Regions from separate parts of the Priestia sp. SIMBA_032 genome, predicted to be linked through region 2. Evidence: riboswitches for the same ligand, from Rfam matches in the RefSeq annotation. Region 2 holds a riboswitch; the other holds the start of a gene.
The links. Region 2 has a riboswitch for ZMP and ZTP ahead of SB717_RS11240 (phosphoglycerate dehydrogenase). Riboswitches for the same ligand answer to the same signal wherever they lie in the genome.
Positions count from the first base shown of each region.

Region 1: it holds a riboswitch for ZMP and ZTP, as region 2 does, so the genes downstream of both, aimA (glutamate/serine transporter AimA) here and SB717_RS11240 (phosphoglycerate dehydrogenase) in region 2, are expected to answer to the same signal.

Region 1 is NZ_JAWRXD010000001.1:1,003,835-1,011,597, reverse strand. It holds gene SB717_RS05045 (sodium:solute symporter family protein) at 1-802, opposite strand, end outside; gene SB717_RS05040 (DUF3311 domain-containing protein) at 802-1,005, opposite strand; gene SB717_RS05035 (cupin domain-containing protein) at 1,361-1,960, opposite strand; ZMP/ZTP riboswitch at 2,346-2,424, shown strand; gene aimA (glutamate/serine transporter AimA) at 2,481-4,076, shown strand; gene SB717_RS05025 (hypothetical protein) at 4,249-4,548, shown strand; gene SB717_RS05020 (DUF5105 domain-containing protein) at 4,500-5,303, shown strand; gene SB717_RS05015 (acyl-CoA thioesterase) at 5,455-5,964, shown strand; gene ppc (phosphoenolpyruvate carboxylase) at 6,147-7,763, shown strand, end outside.
Region 2 is NZ_JAWRXD010000003.1:207,516-215,278, forward strand. It holds gene SB717_RS11220 (HD domain-containing protein) at 1-64, shown strand, start outside; tRNA gene SB717_RS11225 (tRNA-Ala) at 171-242, shown strand; gene SB717_RS11230 (hypothetical protein) at 360-509, opposite strand; gene SB717_RS11235 (hypothetical protein) at 1,341-1,793, opposite strand; gene SB717_RS11240 (phosphoglycerate dehydrogenase) at 1,927-3,126, opposite strand; ZMP/ZTP riboswitch at 3,295-3,373, opposite strand; gene htpG (molecular chaperone HtpG) at 3,584-5,461, shown strand; gene SB717_RS11250 (tubby C-terminal domain-like protein) at 5,492-6,052, opposite strand; gene SB717_RS11255 (DUF817 domain-containing protein) at 6,097-6,903, opposite strand; gene hpaB (4-hydroxyphenylacetate 3-monooxygenase, oxygenase component) at 7,052-7,763, opposite strand, start outside.

The sequences.
Region 1 (7,763 bases), on a different contig from region 2:
TTTTAGCAGTGAAAACACCTGTAGCAGCGTGGGCCCACATGAATAAAGCTAAAGCAGATACGAGTGATGCTGTAATAAACCATGGAATGCCTTTAGGTCCTTGTGTTGGGATCGTTAATAGCTGAGGTGCATCCTTTGCAACATTGTCGATCATGTTGCCCCAGCTTCCAAAATGCATAATTGGCAGAGAAACAACCATAAATAACATAATCGCCCATACTAAAATATCTTTAATAATTGCCGTATATGTGGGACCTTTAATTCCGCTGAAAAAGGTATAAAGAGCCACAAGAAAGAATGAAAGAATAACGACAGCTTTTACGTTAATGTAGCCAGTTCCTGCAACGCGAAGAGTATCTTGAATACCGCTAAGCTGAAGATCGATATATGGAATGAGCATCAATACACCTACTATAGCAATTAAAGAGGAGAGAAATTTACTGCTAAAACGTTCTCTAGCATAATCAGCAAGCGTAGTAAGTTTGTGCTTTTTAGCAACAGTCCAAAGCTTTGGAAGAAAAAAGTATGAAATTAAAAAGGCTAAAACAGAGTAAGGGATGGCAAAAAATGCGATGCTTCCTCCTTGATAAGCTGTACTTGTAAGACCTAGGAATGTATAAGCAGTATATAAATCTGCTCCTACTAAAAGCCAGACGAGCAGGCTTCCAAAACGTCTTCCCCCTACAGCCCACTCTTCAACGGAGCTTCTAGATGATTTGTCACGGCCCGCTATAAAGCCGATGGCGATAACGACAAGAACAATTGCTGATGTGATTAAAAGTGCGGTTAAATTTCCTTGCATTATTCAATGTCCCCCCAAGATTTTTGTAAACGATAAATGATAAATGTACACACGGGCGTTAAGAAGACCCATAAAAATAACCATAAATGCAAAATAGGTAACCCAAAAATAATTGGATGAATGTTATTTACAAAAGGTAAAAAAGCGAATTGAGCAATAAATGGAATGATGAATAAAATAAATATTATGAATTTTCTGTTCAATTTTTACTCCTCCTCTAAAATTTCTCTAACAATGTTCACTATGATAGCAAGTCTGACATAGTAAAGCAATAAGTTTTTTGAAAATTTCGTTATAAATTATGAAAATTTTTTTAGAAAAACAAAAAAAGGGCATGAGAAGAAGATGTTTGAAATAATTAGGGAAGAAAAAGCACGGGAGAACCTAAGCGCAGTTGCCTTTGAAGCAAAAAAAGAACGGAAAAGAAGAAAGTTAATTTTCTCGATGAGATAAAGTATATTGCTATTGCATCAAAGAAAAAGAATTTATATGTTCAAATAGAGATTTATAAAAGCTATAAAAACGAGCAAATAAAAAAACTAGACAATAAGTGCTTGTCTAGTTCCACCACTCTGTCAATGGTCCTTTGTCGCCATAAACAGGATCCGTTGTGGGAATAGGTACTTGTGCAATTTCATCAAATACGTGAGGGCGATCAGTTTGTTTTCCTGTTCGTAAGTTGTAATCCATGCCCTCTGGGTAAGCCCCAACCACTTTAAAATCAGCAGTTGACTGCAGACGCATATGCCCTGTACCTGCAGGGAGTACGAGTACATCCCCAGCATGCACCACGATATTTTCTCCCATATGTCCACCTAGTTTTAAACGCGCAGATCCGCTAATTACACCTAGTGCTTCATGAGAATTGCTGTGGTAATGGTGAAAATCATATATGCCGCCTACCCAGCTGTTTTTCCAGTTGTGAGAATTAAAAATGCTCTCTACTTTTTCTTTCTTACTAATAAATACGTGTTCATACAACAAAACTGGAAGACGAGGGTGATTTGGAATGGTTCCGTCGTCATCAAAATAAAGAACTTTTACATTTGCATAATTCATAAGCATCCCTCTAACAATCTTTTTTCGTAATTTTCCCTGTTTTTTGCTTGCGTAAACAGAGAAGTTTGCTCGAAGTACTTCATTCGTTGCGAAGTGCATGATATGTAGGTGTTAACGTTTTCCTAAAAGAAGTCTCCCACTTCAAGCGCAGCTAAGTGGTGGGCACTTCACTTTGGTATCTTTTCTTCATATTGTATATAAGTAAAGGGTCTAGTGCAAGAATTCTATGGATATATAGATGTTAATTCGTATTTTGTAAACGAATAATATATATTAGCATAACTTGTGGAAGGGGATTTTCTTGTGGGTTAAAAGAATCAAATGATAAGTAAAGTTAGGATTTTAGTTCATTTGTGTAATTAAAAAGAGGTTTTTAGAAGATAAATTTAGAATTTTACGAATAATTTATTATTTTTAAAAATTAATGTAAACATTTTTGTGTATTGAGTAATAGTAATGGATGTTATATACTGATAAAAAATATATTCCTATATGTGACTGGCGCAACATGGATGACCATGGGGGAGCATATAGCGTATAAGCCGCGCGCCTGGGCAAACACTTGAGAAAATTTCGCAAGTGTTTTTTTTATTTTCCTAGGGAAGAGGAGTAGATTTGGATGAGCAATATGCAAAGGAAGATGGGAACATTTGCTTTAACCATGACAGGCATAGGTTCAATTATCGGTTCAGGATGGCTGTTTGGAGCATGGAAAGCAGCTCAAATTGCAGGACCCGCGGCTATTTTTTCATGGGTTATTGGAATGGTGGTTATTTTGACCATTGCCCTGTCATATGCTGAACTGGGCGCGATGTTTCCACAAGCAGGGGGGATGGTTAAATATCCTCAGTATTCACACGGATCATTTATTGGGTTTTTGGCTGCTTGGGCTAACTGGATTTCAATCGCTTCAACGATAACAGTGGAGGCTATTGCATCTGTGCAATATATGAGTACGTGGCCGTGGAAATGGGCTCGCTGGACTCATGAATTAGTAGACAATGGCATTTTAACGTCCAAGGGGCTGGCAGTTGCGTCTTTGTTATTATTCGTTTATTTTTTTGTGAACTATTGGACGGTAAATCTCTTTGCTAAAGCAAACTCATTTATTACGATTGTTAAATTAATTATTCCTGGTTTAACAGCAGGGGCTTTATTTTTTGCTGGTTTTCATAGCGGTAACTTTTCAAGTGAGCATGGGGTTGCCCCTTATGGGTGGGCCAGTGTTTTAACGGCAGTGGCAACGTCAGGTATCGTGTTTGCATTTAATGGGTTTCAAAGTCCTGTAAATATGGCAGGAGAAGCAAAATCACCTAATAAATCGATTCCGGTAGCTGTAATTGGTTCAATTTTTATTGCTGGAATTGTATACATTATATTGCAAATTGTTTTTATCGGAGCAGTAAGTCCGTCATCTATTGCTGATGGATGGAATCATTTGAATTTTAATTCTCCTTTTGCTGATTTAGCGATTGCGCTTGGAATTAACTGGCTAACAATTGTGTTATACGCAGATGCATTTGTTTCTCCTTCCGGCACAGGTGCTACATATACGGCAACTACTTCTAGAATGTTATACGGGATGCAGCAAAATGGATATTTGCCAAAGATATTTGGTACTCTTCATCCACTTTACAATGTCCCGCGCCCAGCTATGTGGCTAAATTTAGCAGCCTGCTTTTTGTTTCTCTTTTTATTTAGAGGATGGGGTGTCTTAGCAGAAGTGATCTCAGTAGCGACGCTTATCTCTTATATTATGGGCCCTGTAGCGCTTATAACATTAAGAAAAACGGCTTCACACTTTTACCGTCCGTTTTATTTAAAAGGGGCATCAGTTATTGCGCCATGCGGCTTCGTTTTTGCTTCTTTGACGCTTTACTGGGCAAGGTGGCCACTTACAGGTGAAGTGATCTTTATCATGGCAATTGGCCTGCCAGTTTATTTTTATTACCAAGCGAAAAATAAATGGGTGGGCTTTAAAAAAGAATTTTTAACCGGGGCTTGGATGCTTATCTATTTAGCGTGCATGATTTTTATTTCCTACATAGGAAGCGAAAAATTCGGAGGCAAAAATATTTTGCCTTTCGGATGGGATATGCTAGTCATTGCTTGCGTATCATTAGCTTTTTATTACTGGGGAATTAAAAGTGGCAAACCTAACCGATATATGAAAGAAGCTGAACAAATCAATCAAGAGAATTTTCAATCTAAATAACTAAATAAAAAACACGAGCGGGTGCTCGTGTTTTTTATTTATGGAGAATTTAGACTTAGTTTTTATCAAAATATTGTAAAAAATATAGATTTTAAGGTTTAAGGATTTACACAGGGGAACCTTTATTTGGGATAAAGTTCTAAAAAAACAAAATAAAGGGGATTGGGCAGCTGTGAAAAAAATGAATGTTTTGGCTTTGGTTTTTGTACTTATGCTAGTATTAGCGGCTTGTAACAGTTCTAAGGAAACGGGAGGGTCTACTTCGGCTAAAAATAAGGCGATTGAAGCATCTATTGACAGCGCTTCTTATATTTTAGTAGATAGTGATGAAGGAGCTACGAGTGAAGAAAAAGGGCTGTTGAAAGTTGATTTGAAAGTGAAAATGTATCCAAAAACAGTATATCCTTATCGGACTACGACGGTGTGTATTTATATGAAGGAGATGAACAATTATCTCCAAAAACGGGAGTGAACAGTCGGGAACTTGGACTAGAAAGCAGTTCATCTGACAAGATTGGGGCTGGGAAGCAAAAAAAATTAACGTTCGTCTTTGAAGTTAAAAAAGATAAAAAGTACAAAATTGGGCTGCAGCCAACATCCTCTGATTATGATGAAGAAATCGACGAAGTAACATTAACACTGGATACGAAGAAATACGCAAAAAGCTATAATAAGCTGCAAGACCCAGAAAAAGCTCTGCAAGCTTACACTGAAGTTCTTTACTTAAACAAAGAAAATGTAGATTATGATAAATATGTAACCGCCGATAAAACAGCTGTCATAGAAGAACAGAAAAAAGCGTTTAACGAGGAATTAAAAGGCGCGTTTTCTAACAGTTTAACCGACAAAGCAAAAAAAGATTTTTTTAACATGTATAAAGACGTTTTAAAAGAAAAAGCAAGTGTAAAGACAAATGTGATTGCGAATGCAAATAATAAAGCTGTAGTAGAAGTGGAGTACACTACTGTTAATTTATCAGACTTATATTCATACGTATCGCAGCTTAAGCGAGCATATACAGATGAAACGAAAGATTACGATACAAAACACTCTGAAGAGTTTGTGGCTTCTAAATTCAAAGATATTGTAAATGAATTAGAAACGAAAGAAGGAAGTCGTCCCCTACGAATTTTTATGGTGAAAGAAGATGTAAAATGGACTGTGAAGTCAAGTGACCTATACAGTGACTCTTTAGGTAAAACGTTTGGATCAAGCTACATTCGATAGATAAAAAAGAGAAGAATTTTTCTTCTCTTTTTTGTTTTCTGTAAATAAATCAACGAGTTTTTTATAAAGCTAAATTTATCAAAATATGCTAGTATAGGTTCATTCATTCTTTTATTCTTATTATGATAGGCATCAATGGAGGTTCTTACTAATGAAAGCAAATTATTGTAAAGATACAAAGGCCGTTCGAACGAGCCGCATTTTCCCTAATGATATTAATAATCACAATACGTTATTTGGCGGAAAATTAATGAGTGATATTGATATGATTGCGTCCATTTCAGCTTATCGTCACAGTCGTACAGAGTGTGTGACGGCTTCAGCAGACTCTATTCACTTTCTGCACCCTATTACGCCTCAGGATTCTGTATGTTTGGAGTCATACGTATCATGGACAGGCCGTTCATCCATGGAAGTGTTTGTGAAAGTGATTAAAGAAAATTTAAAAACCGGGGAGCGTCAAATTGCAGCTACGTCATTTTTAACTTTTGTGGCAATGGATGATGATGGAAAGCCCCGCACAGTACCCGAGCTTATTCCAGAAACAGAAGAAGAAAAATACCTGTTTCAAACGGGGGCAGATCGCGCTGCCACGCGTAAACAAGTGCGTAAAAAAAGCAATGAACTAGCCTCAGTGTTGGATTTAGGACAACCTTGGTAATATAAAAAGACTGCAGTGCTTTGCGCTGCAGTCTTTTTGTATTTGATGAATTCTCCTCTCTTGAACGAGAGGAGGAAACAAAATTATATGAAATTTATTTTCGTTCATGGTAATATGAATTTAATATAATTTTCTAAAAAGTTTAAAAAGTAAAACATTTATAAAGAAAGGTGTCGTGTCTAATGATAACAGTAGAAGCAGCAGAAAGACAAAACAGCAGCACTGCCCTGCGCCGTGATGTAAAATTTCTCGGTCAATTGTTAGGGAAAGTTCTGGTTCACCAAGGTGGAGAAGAACTGCTCAACAAAGTAGAAAAAATACGCGAAGTGGCAAAATCACTTAGAGAAAACAAAGATGAAGCCATCTATAAAGAAATAAAAAATGAAATCGTTACTCTTGAACAGCCGATGCGCGAGCAGGTTATTCGGGCGTTTGCAGTTTATTTTCATTTAGTTAATATTGCAGAGCAAAATCATCGAATTCGGCGCAGACGGGAATATCAGCAGCAAGAAGATTCTATTATGCAGCCGGGCTCATTGGAAAGCGCCGTTGTTTCGCTTAAAAATAATGGCGTGGCGCCAGATGTAATTGCTAATTTGCTTCAAACTTTATCACTTGAGCTTATCATCACGGCACATCCAACAGAAGCCACTAGACGAAGTGTCCTTGATATTCATAAACGAATGGCTGAGCTTCTGAAAAACTTGGATAATCCAACGTTAACAAAACGTGAGCGTAAAGAAATTGAAGAAAGACTGTTTAGCGAAGTATTAATTTTATGGCAAACAAATGAACTGCGAGATCGCAAGCCAACCGTAATGGATGAAGTATCCAATGGATTATATTATTTTGATGAAACGTTATTTGAAGTGCTTCCTCAACTTCATCAGGAATTGGAGAATTCATTGCAGGAGAATTACCCCGAAGAAAATTGGAAAGTGCCTAATATTCTTCGATTTGGTTCATGGATTGGCGGAGACCGAGATGGAAATCCAAACGTAACTCCTAAAGTAACGTGGCAAACGCTTGTCAAACAAAGGAAGTTAGCTATTCGTAAATATAAAGAGTCGCTTACTCAATTGAGACAAAGGTTAAGTCAGTCTACAAAAAGAGTCGCAGTTTCAGATAATCTTCTTAATTCTATTAATCAAGAAATATCGCTGTTGCCTGAAAAAAAGCGATGGAGAATCAAACACGAAGTATATCGCTGCAAGCTTACGATTATGCTTCATAAATTAAATTTAGTTGGAGAGTCGGAAGCAGGTTATCAAAGGTCGGAAGAACTTTTACAAGATTTGTTTCTCATCAAAGATAGCTTGCAAAAGCACCAGCCTCAAGATTATCAGCTGAAAAGCTTGTGTAAATTAATTCGCCAAGTTGAGCTGTTTGGATTTCATTTAGCAACGCTTGATATCCGTAATCACAGCGGAGAACATGAAGCGGCAATCAAAGAAATTTTCCATGCTGTTTCTTTAGCTGAAGATTATTCAGCGTTAACAGAAGAGAAAAAAGTTGAGCTGCTAGGGAAAGTTCTTCAAGACCCAAGACCTGTGCTATCGTTTGTAGAGAATTACTCTAAAGAAACGCAGCAAGTAATTGAAGTATTTAACATGATACATCGAGCACATAAAGAATTTGGAGAAAGATCCATTGAAGTCTACTTAATCAGTATGACGCAGTCTGCAAGTGATTTGTTAGAAGTCATGGTACTTGCCAAAGAAGCGGGTATTTATCGTCTTCATGCAGATGGCCGCATTGAAAGCAAATTAAATATAGCTCCGCTGCTTGAAACAATCGAT
Region 2 (7,763 bases):
AAGCCAAATTCCAAGTTTTTTTTATACGTATAAACAAGAAGTAAATGATTTTTTTAGAAGTTAATATTCATATGAAGAAATTAGAAAACACTGAAAATAACTATTGCGAACGCGCGGCATACGTATTAAAATATAGTAGAGTCAACACGCAATAAAGGCTCTACATAATCGGGACTGTAGTTCAGTGGGAGAATACTTGTCTGGCAGACAAGGGGTCGTGGGTTCGAATCCCATCAGTTCCATAAAACCAGTCGTATCAAGAGTTTAAAACACTTTAAAACTCTGCGGGATGGAATGGTTGCAATACTATTTCATCTAACCTCTTCATGATTTCCATGAAGAGGTTTTTTATTTTCTTTTTACGATTGATCCTCATGATTTTTATGATTATTCTTTTCACTGCTCCTGCTGACAATTTCTCTAAGTTCGCCCTCGTCGCCTTTTGCATTGATGATTTCAAAAAGCTGATTCAGCCCTTCACTTGTTTCATCATTTGGTTCTTTGCCCATTCTATCCCCTCCTTTTACTTCTAGGATGCCCATTTTTTTCACATTGTTTCATGTGAAAAGCAATTTATCAATATTAATCGGCCGTAAAAGTATACCTTTACGACCCTTGTGCAATTACTGGTTATACGGATATACTCAATCAATTCTTTAAATTTCGCAGCATTTTATAGGGTTTCTAATACTCATCTATAATGAAATGATCATCACAAACTTCGTTAAAATCGTTCTCTTCGTGGAGATCTACTTCTTTATCTTTAGATATCTCGGTTTCTTGTGTAAGTAGTTTAAAAAGCTTTTTTAACATTGTTCCACCTCATATCTTTCATTAATACATTCAGTATGATTAATTTATATGAAGCCAGTATGAATTGAAACTTAAGATAATGTGAATGTAGACATTAACGTGAGATGTTAAGCATGCTTAACCCTGGACAAAAAAGTTATTTCATTCTACAAAGAAGTGATTAGTATATCAGCTGTATGTGGCATTCGTTCTATAACAGTCGTCTTTGTTATTCGTTTTGCTATTGTACTAGGTAGCTTAGTTTTATGTATTATCCCTTTAATCCCTTGGTTATCAACATCCTTAAATACCATTCAAGTGGCTTGTGTAGTTGGAATTACCCTTTTGCTTGCTTTGTTTTTCTTTAGTTATATCCACAATTGAACGAAAAAAAGAACTTTGTATGCTGCTGCAAAGTTCTTTTCATAAACACTTACTGTTTGTTAAGAACTGTATTAAATATGAAATAGCTCATACACTTCTCATACAATCGTTAAGACCGATGCTTTTTTAATACTTCTACTATCACTTCTTAAAGTAGTAATCACCTATTCTTTTGTAGTCATAAAATGAAGAATCCTTACCTTTTTTTCGCAATATTCAACAATTTCATAACAGGCTGTGAGAATATCTTGTCTAGACAGTTCTATTTCATCAAATACAAACTTTGAAAGCTGCTTCTGCAGAACCTCCAGCTTTTTGCTGTCTTCTTCATCGATCCATAGCCCTTCCGTAATACACACATCTGCTAGTTTGTTAATAGATTGAGCCGTCCAATTTAAGCCAGCTGAAGAAACAGTTTTTGTAAGTAAATCGTTTTTTATAGCTAGAATAACTTGACACACATGGGTATAGGCATCAACTTTCTTTTGGATAAATGCTTTGCGAAGCTCTTGTTTGTATTGCTCTTTCGACATCACTATAGCTACGACAGACGTAATGAATGTTCCTGCCAGCGCGATGAGCGACCCTATCAAAATTCCTATCAGTTCTCCTGACAAAACGTTCACCTCTTTAAAGGTATTTCTATATGCTATGGGAATGAAGGAAACGATATGAAGATAAACACCATGTAAAAACGGCCCTAACTTTTCTAAGTTAGGGCTGTAACACTAAAATATGACGGGAACCAAATTAGATAATACGACTTGTAATAATTCCTTCAATTTGACCGATTTTTTCTTCTAGCTCAGGCACAATCTCGTCACTTACTTGATTGTCAATATCGATCATTGTATACGCATATTCACCGCGGCTTCTGTTCACCATATCTGCGATGTTTAAATTATAGTTTGAGAATACTTGCGTAAGTTGTCCTACCATATTCGGCACGTTGTGATGGAAAGCAGCTACGCGTTTTTTCCCAGTGTAAGGAAGAGATGCATTCGGGAAGTTTACTGAATTTTTAACGTTTCCTGTTTCTAAGAAATTTTTCACTTGACGTGCTGCCATTACCGCACAGTTTTCTTCTGATTCTTGAGTTGATGCCCCTAAGTGAGGAATTGGCACAACATTTTTCATGTTTAAGACATTTTGATTTGGGAAATCTGTAATGTATCGACCAACTTTTCCACTTTCAAGAGCAGCTTTCATATCTTCTTCGTTTACAAGCTCACCGCGTGAGAAGTTCAAGATATGAACATCCGGTTTCATGATGCTAAACGTTTCTTTATTGAAAACACCTTTTGTATCGTCCGTTAATGGAACGTGAACCGTAATATAGTCAGATGCTGCAAATAGTTCTTCTAGAGACATGGCACGCTGTACGTTGCGAGACAAATTCCAAGCTGTATTAACAGAAATGAATGGATCAAAACCAATTACGTCCATATCTAAATCAAGCGCATCGTTTGCTACAAGAGCACCAATCGCACCTAAACCAATAACGCCTAATGTTTTGCCTTTGATTTCTTTTCCAACAAACTGTTTTTTACCTGCTTCAACTAGCTTAGGAATTTGATCACCTTGGCCATCTAATCCTTTTGTCCATTCAACTCCAGCAAATAAGTTACGAGAAGAAGCCATAATTGTAGTTAAAACCATTTCTTTTACTGCGTTTGCATTAGCTCCCGGCGTATTAAATACAACGATACCTTGCTCCGTGCAAGCGTCCACTGGTATATTATTAACCCCTGCTCCAGCTCGTGCAATAGCTTTTAAATTTTGGTCAAATGTCATGCTGTGCATGTTAAAGCTACGCACGACAATAGCATCTGGATTTTCGCTGTCGTTGTCAATTTGATAACCTTCTTGATTAAAAACATTTAGACCTTTTTGTGCAATGTTGTTTAATGTTTTGATTGTTTGTACTTTTTCCAATGTTAATGTGCTCATTTTGTACTCTCCTCTGATTATCATCGTAGTTTTACATGTTTTTACCTTTGGATAAAGGAACTTCATTTTTAATTTTTTTAAAAGTCTGGTTTTTTAGCCTACATGTCTGATAACTTCTATATCCTCTCCCCCTAAACAGAAAGAGGTAAGAGATATGTATTAATCCCTTACCTCTGCCCAGGCGAACGGCTACGTCACTATATGCTTCCTCACGGTTATCCGCGTTTCGCCAGTCACATATAGTCTTTGAAATTAAGTATATTCTAGCAAACTCTTTCAGAACGTTCAACCTTTTTTTAAAAGTTTGCTTTTTTCAGTCTAATTTTTAATCTCTTTGGTAAATCTCCTAATATATTGACAAACACCCCAATACATGTTAAATAAGAAGAGTGATTAGCACTCTATCAACTCAAGTGCTAATTATTTTATAAGCCCTATTTGGAAAGGAGAACTTCTTATGTCAAAAAAAGAATTCAAAGCTGAATCAAAGCGATTATTAGAGATGATGATTAATTCCATCTATTCTCAAAAAGAAGTATTTTTGAGAGAACTTCTATCAAATTCAAGTGATGCAATCGATAAAATTTATTACAAAGCCTTAACAGACGACTCCTTGCATTTTAACAAAGAAAGCTACTACATAAAAGTAACACCAGATAAAGCTAACCGTACCTTAACCATTACGGATACTGGAATTGGCATGACGCAAGAAGAGCTTGAAAGCAGCTTGGGCACAATTGCGAGAAGCGGTTCTCTTGCGTTTAAAAACGAAAATGAAACAAAGGACGGGCACACGATTATCGGCCAATTCGGCGTTGGGTTTTACGCAGCGTTTATGGTAGCAGATGTCGTAACGGTGATTAGTAAAGCTTTAGGCAGCGATAAAGCCTATAAATGGGAATCTACTGGTGCTGATGGCTATACAATTGAACCTTGCGAAAAAGAAACGGTCGGAACTCAAATCATTTTAAAAATTAAAGAAAATACAGAAGATGAAACATATGATGAGTATCTAGAAGAGTATCGTTTAAAAGAGATCATTAAAAAGTATTCAGACTTTATTCGCTACCCGATTAAAATGGACATAACGGAAAAACGTCCTAAAGAAGACGCGGATAACGAGCTAGAAGATTATACCGAAGAACAAGTTATCAACAGTATGGTACCGATCTGGAAGAAAAACAAAAATGAATTGACTTCAGAAGACTATGAGCAGTTTTATTCAGAAAAGCGCTACGGATTTGATAAACCGCTCACTCACCTTCACATTAATGTGGATGGAACGATTCGCTACAATGCCATTTTATTTATTCCAGAAAATAGTCCGTTTGACTACTACTCAAAAGAATTTGAAAAAGGACTTGAACTGTATTCAAACGGTGTCTTAATTATGAATAAATGTGCAGATCTTCTTCCAGATTACTTTAGCTTTGTAAAAGGTATGGTAGATTCTGAAGATTTATCTCTTAATATTTCACGTGAAATTTTGCAGCAAGACCGCCAGCTTCAGCTGATTGCCAAAAACATCGGCAAGAAAATCAAAAATGAATTAAAAAGCTTGCTTAAAAACGAACGTGAAAAGTACGAGAAGTTTTATGAATCATTTGGCCGTCAGCTGAAGTACGGCGTTTACAGTGACTTTGGCAGCAACAAAGACGTGTTAAAAGACCTGCTTTTATTCTATTCTTCTACAGAGAAAAAGCTAGTGACATTAGGCGAGTACGTATCGCGCATGCCTGAGGATCAAAAGTATATTTATTATGCATCAGGCGAATCGTACGAACGAATTGAAAAGCTTCCTCAAGCAGAATTGGTTGCAGATAAAGGGTACGAAATTCTGTATTTTACAGAAGATATCGATGAATTTGCGATTAAAATGTTAATGACGTACGAAGAAAAAGAATTTAAATCTGTTTCAAGCAGTGACTTAGGGATTGAAGCAGAGGAAGAACAGCTCAATGAGTCTGAGGAAAGAGAAAACAAAGAGCTATTTGACTATATGAAAAAAGCTTTGGCGGGAAAAGTAGGAGATGTCCGCGCGTCTAAACGTTTAAAAACACATCCCGTTTGCTTATCAGCTGATGGTGAAGTAACGATTGAAATGGAGAAAATTTTAAGTACTATGCCTGACAATCAGCATGTAAAAGCAGAAAAAGTGCTAGAAATTAACGTAAATCACGATGTGTTCGCTTCTTTAAAAGATGCACTTGAAAATGATAAAGCGAAATTAGACCTTTATACAAATCTATTATATAACCAGGCTCTTTTAATTGAAGGCTTATCTATTAGTGATCCCGTTGAATTCACAAATGATATTTGTAAAATCATGATATAAAAATCAGGCGCAGAATCACTCTGCGCCTGATTATATGTATGACATAATAAAAGTAGTTATATAGTAAGAAGCGATAAAAATGGGTACCGGCAGTTCTTCTATTACTCTTATTGAGTGTTTGCCTTCTTTAAAATGAAAAAGGTCTGATTTAAACTCTGCGACTTTTTCTCTTTTTTGATTAAAAATACACGCCTCCTCTATGGCTTCATTACTGCTTAACATGTAGACGTTATTTCCCCATCTAATTTCTTGTTTCCCTTCGTTTTTAATTATTCCTTTACCTAATAGATACCCCACTGTTTTTCCATTTTCTTTTATCACCCACCGGTGTTTTTCCACATGATCAATAAGCACCGTTCTTCCTTCCCATTGAACTTGTAAATGTACCTTTAAGCCGCAGGAGAAGATAGGAAACCAAGAAATAGAATCTAAAACTGGAAGTCCATCACGAGTTAAAAAATCAATACTTTTAGTCCACATATTTTTATGCGCTCTCTTAATTTGTCCGACATTTTCTCCATTTTCATTTTTAACTGCTACGGTCTTCCCCGCTGATTTAAAATGGGGAAGATGAAAAATATATTCTTGCATATAAGCCTCCAAAAATTATTAACAGCGTGTACATAGTTATGTTTCTATCTTTCATATATTTCGTTTGTTTCTTTTGATTTCTTCCTTTGTTTAAATTGGCTTTGATTTTCTTTTAAATGCTTTAGTAAAGCAACAATCAAGAAACTAACAATCACAAGAAGAAGCCAAGAGCTAATTTTACTTATATGAACCATTGTCCACTGCTGCTGTTGATCTGGATACTGCCATGCTCCGAAAAATGTTGCGATATTTTCAGCGATCCAAATGAAAAAGCCAATCAGTACAAAAGACAATACTAAAGGCATGCGATATGTACGTTTGTTAACCGTAAAATACACAAAAGTTCGATAAAAAATAACTAAAGTAAAAAGTTTTAAAAACCAGCGGAAGTCGTAAATGAAATGATGCGTGAAAAAGTTAAGGTAAATAGCCGCACTTAGTATACTGACAATCCATGTAGAAGGCCAGTTCGTAAGCTTTAATTCAAGCCTTCTCCACACTTGGCACATGTAGCTGGCTACACTAGCATACATAAATCCGCTGTACAGCGGAACTCCCCAGACTTTAGTGAAAGCTTTTTCCGGATAGCTCCATGAGCCCATATGAACTTTGTAGAGTTCTAACGCTAGTCCAATTAAATGAAATACTGCGATGACTTTTACTTCATCAAGCGTTTCTCGTTTAAACATCACCATTAAAATTTGAGTTCCTAGACAGACTAATAAAATAAGGTCATATCTAGAAATAGACGGTACTTCAATTATTTTTGTCATAGCCAATGTAAGAAAAATAATAACAGGAAAAACACAAGATTTTCCTTGTTCTAAACCAAAATAGATTAATTGTTTCATTGTAACATCCTATCTTTATAGTATTCCTTCGTATTTTCACGGAAATGATTACCTGAAAATTATTGCAGATTTTTCAAATTTATTCAATAAGCATCTCCGCTATTTTTGTAACTAAACTATCGTATCCAGCGGAGATCAGTTTTCACCGTTAACTTTTCAAAAAATCGGTGACTCTCTGTACATAGCGCTCTTTATCGTAAGATAGGTACAGATAACTAGTTAATTGTACAGGCTCCCCAAAGAAAAAACGTTCATATAATGTTTCTCTAGTGCCAAACGGACTCATGATTAAATCCCAGGCTAGTCGAAAAAGCTTAATTCGATCTTCTGCTCCTCTTGATTTAGCTTGCAAATAACGCGTAATATCTTCTTTAAGCAATGAGCGGCACGTATTTTCTGTCGGTATTGCCATTAGTCCGCCTGCACCTAAAAGCTGGATAATCTCTGTAAAGGTAGGATATGTTTTTGAAAATAAATTTGCGGCAATACGAAGTGTAGTTTCATTCGGACGCATGTAGCCCCATGAATCAATTTCCGCTTCTTCTTCTGCTTTCATCACGAGAGCTTTCATCGTTTCTAACGCAATAATAAGCTCCGTGGCTTTTTCTCGCACATGCGGATAGTCCGTAATGTTAATGGTTTCAATCAGAGATTGTACAATTCCTAATACAAATTCTGTTTTGACAATTCTCCTTGAAGTTACTTGATGAAGAGCGAAGGCTGAGAAGGAACTAGAAGCAAGGAATGTATTTGATACGTCTACATTCTCATAGAAAAACACGCGGTTCCACGGTACCAATACATGGTCAAAGACAACAATTGTATCCATTTCTTCAAATCTAGAACTTAATGGATAATCA